Regions from separate parts of the Pseudorhodoferax sp. LjRoot39 genome, predicted to be linked through region 1. Evidence: predicted binding sites of a transcription regulator. Region 1 holds the regulator's gene; the other holds the start of a gene.

Region 1 (3,601 bases):
TGGAGGTGCGCAAGGACGCCCAGGGCTACCAGTTCGCCACCATCACCGCGGCGCCGGGCGAGCTGGCCTACTACCGCGAAAAGCGCGAAGGTGTGGACGAGTATGTCGAGGGCCAGGGCGAGGTGATCGACTACGACGGCAAGGCCGACAAGGTCATCTTCACCCGCCGCGCCGTGATGCGCCGCTTCGTCGGCAGCACCATGAACGACGAGGTGACGGGCAACGTCATCGTCTACAACAACGTGACCGAGGTCTTCACCGTCGATGCGGCCAAGCCCGGCAGCACCAACCCCGACGCACGCGTGCGCGCCATGCTGTCGCCGGCGCCATCGGCCAGCGCGCCCAAGGCCCCGGCACAGCCGAGCGCGCCGCTCAAGCCCAGCACCCGGCTCGGCAGCACGGAGAAGAACTGAGGTGGGGGCCGCGGACAGTGCTTTCGGCGAGGTGGGTGGCAGCCGCCTGGTGGCGCGCCAGCTGGAGAAATCGTACGGCAGCCGCAAGGTGGTGCACGACGTCTCGCTGACCGTCAACAAGGGTGAGGTCGTGGGCCTGCTGGGCCCCAATGGCGCGGGCAAGACCACCTCCTTCTACATGATCGTGGGCCTGGTGCGGGCCGATGGCGGCCACATCGCCATCGACGGCCAGTCGGTCGAGCACATGCCGATCCACCGGCGTTCCAGCCTGGGCCTGTCCTACCTGCCGCAGGAGGCCTCGATCTTCCGCAAGCTGACGGTCGAGGAGAACGTGCGCGCCGTGCTGGAACTGCAGCGCACGCCCGAGGGCAAGACGCTCACCCGCAAGGAGATCGAAGCGCGCCTGACCGGCCTCTTGCAGGACCTGCGCGTGGACCACCTGCGCGACTCCTCGGCGCTGTCGCTGTCCGGCGGTGAGCGCCGGCGCGTGGAGATCGCGCGCGCGCTGGCCACGCAGCCGCGCTTCATCCTGCTGGACGAGCCCTTCGCCGGCATCGACCCGATCGCCGTGATCGAGATCCAGCGCATCGTGAGCTTCCTCAAGGGCCGTGGCATCGGCGTGCTGATCACCGACCACAACGTGCGCGAGACGCTGGGCATCTGCGACCACGCCTACATCATCAGTGAAGGCCGGGTGCTGGCCAAGGGCACGCCCGCGGAGATCGTCGACAACGCCGAAGTGCGCCGGGTCTACCTCGGCGAGCACTTCCGGATGTAAGGCCCCCCGCCCCGATGAAGCAAGGCCTTTCGCTCCGCGTCTCCCAGCACCTGGCACTGACCCCGCAGCTGCAGCAGTCGATCCGGCTGCTGCAGCTGTCCACGCTGGAGCTGTCGCAGGAGGTCGAGCAGATGCTCGACGAGAACCCGTTCCTGGAGCAATCCATGGACGAGGCGCCGGGCGAGGACTTCGGCCTGGCCCAGGCCGACACCCCGGTGCGCGAGGAAGACCGCGACACCGAGGCCGTGCTGTCCAGCGGGTTGGACTACGCCACCGAGGCGCCGGCCGAGAACCGCAACGAATCCGAATCGCCGCTGACCGGACAGGCCGACGAGCACGATTGGGGCGGCGATGGCACCCACGACGTGGCGCCCGACGACGGCGAGTGGGGCGGTGATGCGCTGCCGCGCAACGGCGCCACGCAGGGCGAGGACGGCGAGGCCGATGCCACCGAGCTGGCGCGCAGCCAGGAGTCGCTCACCAGCTTCCTGCACCGCCAGGCGTTGTCGCTGCGCCTGTCCGAGGAGGACACGGCCGCGCTGCGCTTCCTGATCGAGTCGCTCAACGAGGACGGCTACCTCGAAGACAGCCTGGAAGAGCTCGCCGCCGGTTTCGCCGGCGACGACCCCGAGGCGCACGAGGAACTCGTGCACCGCTTCACCGTGGCCCTGCGCCTGCTGCAGAACCTGGAGCCGCCCGGCGTGGGCGCGCGCAACCTGGGCGAATGCCTGGCGCTGCAGATCCGCGCCCTGCCCGAGGACGAGGTGCCGCCCCCGCTGCGGCGCACGGCGCTGCGCATGTGCCGCCAGTCCATGGACCTGCTGGCGCGGCGCGACCTGCGCCGCCTGGCCAACCTGTGCGGCGACAACGAAGCCGGCATCAAGGCCGCGCTGGCGCTGATCACGCGGCTGGAGCCCAAGCCCGGCCGCAAGTTCGTCGACGTGGAGCGCAATGTCATCGTGCCCGACGTCATCGTCGTCAAGAGCGGCCGCGGCGCCAACGTGCGCTTCCGTGCCCAGCTCAACGCCGACGTGATGCCGCGCCTGCGCGTGCACGACATCTACGCCAACGCGCTCAAACAGCACCGCGGCGGCGGCCGCGAGGCCTCCGACACCGCCGCGCTGCAGCAGCGCCTGCAGGAGGCGCGCTGGTTCATCAAGAACATCCAGCAGCGCTTCGACACCATCCTGCGCGTGTCCAACGCCATCGTCGAGCGGCAGAAGAACTTCTTCACGCACGGTGCGCTGGCCATGCGCCCGCTGGTGCTGCGCGAGATTGCCGACGAGCTGGGCCTGCACGAATCCACCATCAGCCGCGTGACCACGGCCAAGTACATGGCCACGCCCTTCGGCACCTTCGAGCTCAAGTACTTCTTCGGTTCCTCGCTGGGCACCGAGACCGGCGGCAACGCCTCGAGCACGGCCGTGCGCGCACTGATCAAGCAGTTCGTCACGGCCGAGGACAGCAAGAAGCCGCTGTCGGACAGCCAGCTCTCCGAGATGCTCAAGGAGCAGGGCATCGAGTGCGCACGCCGCACCGTCGCCAAGTACCGCGAAGCCCTGCGCATCGCCCCCACCAACCTGCGCAAAGCGCTGTGATGAGTCCACCCCGTTTGGATGGCTCACTGCGTGTAGCCATCCCATCCCCCTCCAGGGGCGCCGCCAGCGGCCGGGCAGAGCCCGTTCCGCGGCGTCTGCTGGCATGGCCTGCTCCGCGGCCTTCTGAACCGCGCTGTGCAAGCCGACCTTGTGCTTGGCACGCGGCGCGCGGCGCCATGGAGCACTGAAATGCAAAACCTGCGCTTGTTCCTGCCCTGTGCGGCAGGTGTCGAAGCCATGCTGGCCGACGAGGCCGCGCGCATCGCCGGCGCGCCCGTCCAGGCCCGCCGTGCCGGCGTTCGGCTGACCGCCTCCTGGCGCGACGCCATGCGGCTGAACCTGCACAGCCGGCTGTGCCAGCGCGTGCTGATCGAGTTGGCCCACGGCGACTACCGCCAGGAGCAGGATCTCTATGCGATCGCCTCCAACGTCGCCTGGGAAGCCTGGTTCACGCCGCGCCAGAGCTTCAAGATCGAACTCACGGCGCAGCACAGCCCGCTGCAGAGCCTGAACTTCGCCGCGCTGCGCATCAAGGACGCCATCGCCGACCGCTTCCGCGACAAGACCGGTTCGCGGCCTGACGTGGACACGCGCTTTCCCCAGGTGCGCGTCTACGCCCACCTGACCACCGACCGGCTGCAGCTGTACATCGACAGTTCCGGCGAGCCGCTGTTCAAGCGCGGCTGGCGCGAAGACAAGGGCGACGCCCCGCTCAAGGAAACCCTGGCCGCCGCCATGCTCGCGGCCAGCGGCTGGGACGCCCAGACGCCGCTGTACGACCCCTGCTGCGGCAGCGGCACCATCGCCATCGA
Region 2 (3,601 bases), 680 kb from region 1:
GGCCTTCAACACCGCGCTGCTGACCTTCCTGGCGCAGCACACCACACCATGACCCACCCCCTCGATGCGGCCGCCCTGGCCGCGCTGTTCCTCGACGCCCGCACGCACAACGGCTGGACCGATGAACCCGTCCCCGACGCGCTGCTGCGCCAGCTCTACGACCTCGTGCGCATGGGGCCGACCTCTGCCAACTGCTCGCCCGCGCGCTTTGTCTTCGTGCGCACGCCCGAGGGCAAGGCGAAGCTGGCGCCCGCGCTGTCCAAGGGCAACCTGGACAAAACCATGGCCGCGCCCGTCACTGTGGTCGCGGCCTGGGACACGGCCTTCTACGAGCAGCTGCCGCGCCTGTTCCCGCATGCCGATGCGAAGAGCTGGTTCACGGGCAGCCCGGCCGCCGCGCACGAGACCGCGTTCCGCAACGCCTCGCTGCAGGCCGGCTACCTGATCCTGGCCGCGCGTGCGTTGGGGCTGGACGCCGGCCCCATGTCCGGCTTCGACAAACCCAAGGTGGACGCCGCGTTCTTCGCCGGCACGACCTGGACCACCAACTTCCTGGTCAACCTGGGGCATGGCGACGCCAGCAAGCTGTTCGGCCGCCTGCCGCGGCTGGACTTCGAAGAAGCCTGCCAACTCGCCTGAAGGAACGGCCATGCAGCCAGACCCGAGTCCCTTGCCCCGCAGCGACTACCGCGACGCGATGGCGCGCCTGGGTGCCGCCGTCAACATCATCACGAGCGACGGTCCTGGCGGCCGCGCCGGCTTCACGGCCTCGGCCGTCTGCAGCGTGACTGACGAGCCGCCCACGCTGCTGGTCTGCCTGAACCGCAAGGCCTCGGTCCATGCCGCGTTCCAGGCCAATGGCGTGCTGTGCGTGAACGTGCTCGCGGCGGGCCAGCAGGCGCTGTCGGCGCTGTTCGGCGGCAAGACGCCGATGGACGAGCGCTTCGCGGCCAGCCGCTGGAGCGCCTTGGTCACGGGGGCGCCGGTGCTGGAGGCCGCGGCCGTATCCTTCGACTGCCGCGTGGTGCGCAGCACCGCGGTCGGCACGCACGACGTGCTGTTCTGCGAGGCCGTCGCCATCCGCAGCGCCGACAAGGCGCAGGGCCTGGTCTACTTCGACCGCCGCTACCACGACCTGCTGGCGGCCTGAGACGCTTCAGGCCGCAGTGGGCGTGCGCGCAATGCCATCGAGCACGATGGCCTGCAGGTTGCGCACGGTCTCTTCGAAGAAGTCGGCATCGGTCAGCGTGCGGCCGGTCAGCGCCTCGACCTGCACCGCGAAGTCGGCGTAGTGCTGGGTCACGGCCCACAGCGCGAACACCAGGTGGTGCGGCTGCACCGGCGCGAGCCGGCCGTCGGCCACCCAGGCACGGATCACCTCGGACTTGCGCTCCACCAGGTCGCGCAGCTCGCGCGCGAGCTCGTCGCGCAGCAGCGGCGCGCCCTGCACCATCTCCAGGCAGAACAGGCGCGAGGCATCGGGCCGGTCGCGCGAGAGCGCCAGCTTGTTGCGGATGTAGCCGGCGATCGCCGTGCGCGGGTCCTGCTCGGCGGCAAAGCCGCGCAAGGGCTCCAGCCAGACCTGCAGCAGCTCGCGCAGCACCGAGACGTAGAGCTCTTCCTTGTTGGCGAAGTGGTAGAGCAGGTTGCTCTTGGAGACCTCGGCGCGCGCCGCCACCTGGTCGACCGTGGTGCCGTGCAGGCCGAAGCGCGAGAACAGGCTCAGCGCGGCGGAGAGGATCACGCTGCGCTTGTCCTCGATCTTGCGGCCGCGCTGCTTGGTGGCGGGCTGCAGCAGCTTGCGCGCCACGCGCTGGGTGGCCACTGGCGCTGCGCTTGTGCCGGTCTTCTTGCGGGGCGTGCTGCTGGTCTTGCGTGCGGGGGATGCGGGCATGGAGGAATCTCTCTGGGCACCGATCATGCATGAAGCATGCGCGCCCTCCGCACCAGCGCGGCGCGCCCGCGCACCAGCCCAGCGCGGGCGCGGCGCGCAATGGGCCGCAGAGCCCGATTTGTCCAACTGGTCCAATTGGCATGGACGTTGCAAGCGGCACCGGATCGCACGTTTTTCCGGAGCCCCCATGCCCACGCTGAATGTTCCCGTGATCGACCTGCAACCCTGGTTCTCGGGCACGCCCGAGGGCAAGGCTGCCGTGGCCCGCGCCGTCGACGCGGCCTGCCGCGGCATCGGCTTCCTGGTCATCACCCACCACCAGATCGACCCGGCGCTGATCCGCCGCGTGTCCGAGGCCTCGCGCGCCTTCTTCGCGCTGCCGCTGGCGGACAAGCGCCGGGTCGACCGCCCGCGCGACGACGCCGTGCGTGGCTACAGCGCAGTGGGCGAGGAGGGGCTCTCCTACAGCCTGGAAGAGGCCGCGCCGGGCGACCTCAAGGAGTCGTTCTCGATCGGCCCCAGCGGCGTGCCCGACGACGACTACCACCGCGGCCCCGCGGCCGGCGCGCACTTCGAGCCCAACCAGTGGCCCGTGGGCGTGCCCGGCTTCCAGGCCGCGTACGAGGACTACTTCGCCGCGATGAGCGGGCTCGCGCGCGAACTCATGTGCATGTTCGCGGTCGGCCTGCAGCTGCCCGAGACCTTCTTCGACGACAAGATCGACAAGCACATCAGCATGTTCCGCGTGCTGAGCTACCCGGCGCAGACCGAGCCGCCACTGCCGGGCCAGATGCGCGCCGGCGCGCACAGCGACTACGGCAGCCTCACCGTCGTGCTGCCCGACGGCCCGGGCCTGCAGGTCTTCAACAAGGCCGGCCAGTGGGTCGACGTGCCGCAGGTGCCGGACAGCCTGGTCGTCAACATCGCCGACCTCATGATGCAGTGGACCAACGACGAATGGATCTCCACGCTGCACCGCGTGGTCAACCCGCCGTTCGACGACAGCATGAAGAACACCCGCCGCCAGTCGCTGGTGTTCTTCCACCAGCCCAACTACGACGCGGTGGTCGAGTGCCTGCCGAGCTGCCTCGCCGAAGGCGCTGTGGCCAAGTACGCGCCGGTGACCTCGGGCGACCACCTCACGTCCAAGTTCGTCAAGCAGACCACTTTCGGCGGCACCAAGGCAGCGGCATGACGGCCCACCTGTCGTATGTGAACGTCTTCGCCAAGGACGTGGTCGCGCTGAGCGGCTTCTACCAGCGCGTGTTCGGCTTTCCCGAGATCGAGGCCATCCGCTCGCCGATCTTCCGCGGCCTGGACACGGGCAAGTCCAGCCTCGGCTTCAACGCGCTGGACGCCTACGAGCTGCTGCAGCTCTCCGCGTTCTCCGACACGCGCGGCATCAAGTTCCTGCTCAACATCGACGTGGACAGCCAGGCCGAGGTGGACCGCATGGTGCCCATCGCGGTCGCGGCCGGCGCCACGCTGGTCAAGCCGCCCTACGTGACCTACTACCACTGGTACCAGGCCGTGCTGCTCGACCCCGAGGGCAATGTGTTCCGTATCAACTTCATGATGTCCTGAAAGGACCTTCTCCCATGCTGCGCACCCTGTTCTCCATCTCCGCGCTGGGCCTTGCGGCCGTCGCCGCCGTGCCCACCGTTGCGGTTGCCCAGGAGGGCTTCACGCTCAAGGGCAAGCCCGTCA

The links. The regulator sigma-54, encoded in region 1, starts transcription at its own class of promoters, with help from an activator protein. The targets are predictions, from matches to a motif close to TGGCANGNAANCTGCTTT.
Region 2: a site for sigma-54 is predicted at 2,031-2,048, ahead of ACSQ4M_RS05800 (isopenicillin N synthase family dioxygenase). Genes of this name have one in related genera too.

What each region holds. Positions count from the first base shown of each region.
Region 1 is NZ_CAXUQL020000001.1:543,614-547,214, reverse strand. Features, by position in the region: gene lptA (lipopolysaccharide transport periplasmic protein LptA) at 1-413, shown strand, start outside; gene lptB (LPS export ABC transporter ATP-binding protein) at 415-1,191, shown strand; gene ACSQ4M_RS02545 (RNA polymerase factor sigma-54) at 1,206-2,789, shown strand; gene ACSQ4M_RS02540 (THUMP domain-containing class I SAM-dependent RNA methyltransferase) at 2,979-3,601, shown strand, end outside.
Region 2 is NZ_CAXUQL020000001.1:1,218,741-1,222,341, forward strand. Features, by position in the region: gene rutD (pyrimidine utilization protein D) at 1-52, shown strand, start outside; gene ACSQ4M_RS05785 (malonic semialdehyde reductase) at 49-639, shown strand; gene rutF (NADH-dependent FMN reductase RutF) at 650-1,150, shown strand; gene rutR (HTH-type transcriptional regulator RutR) at 1,157-1,894, opposite strand; gene ACSQ4M_RS05800 (isopenicillin N synthase family dioxygenase) at 2,082-3,089, shown strand; gene ACSQ4M_RS05805 (VOC family protein) at 3,086-3,478, shown strand; gene ACSQ4M_RS05810 (BMP family ABC transporter substrate-binding protein) at 3,493-3,601, shown strand, end outside.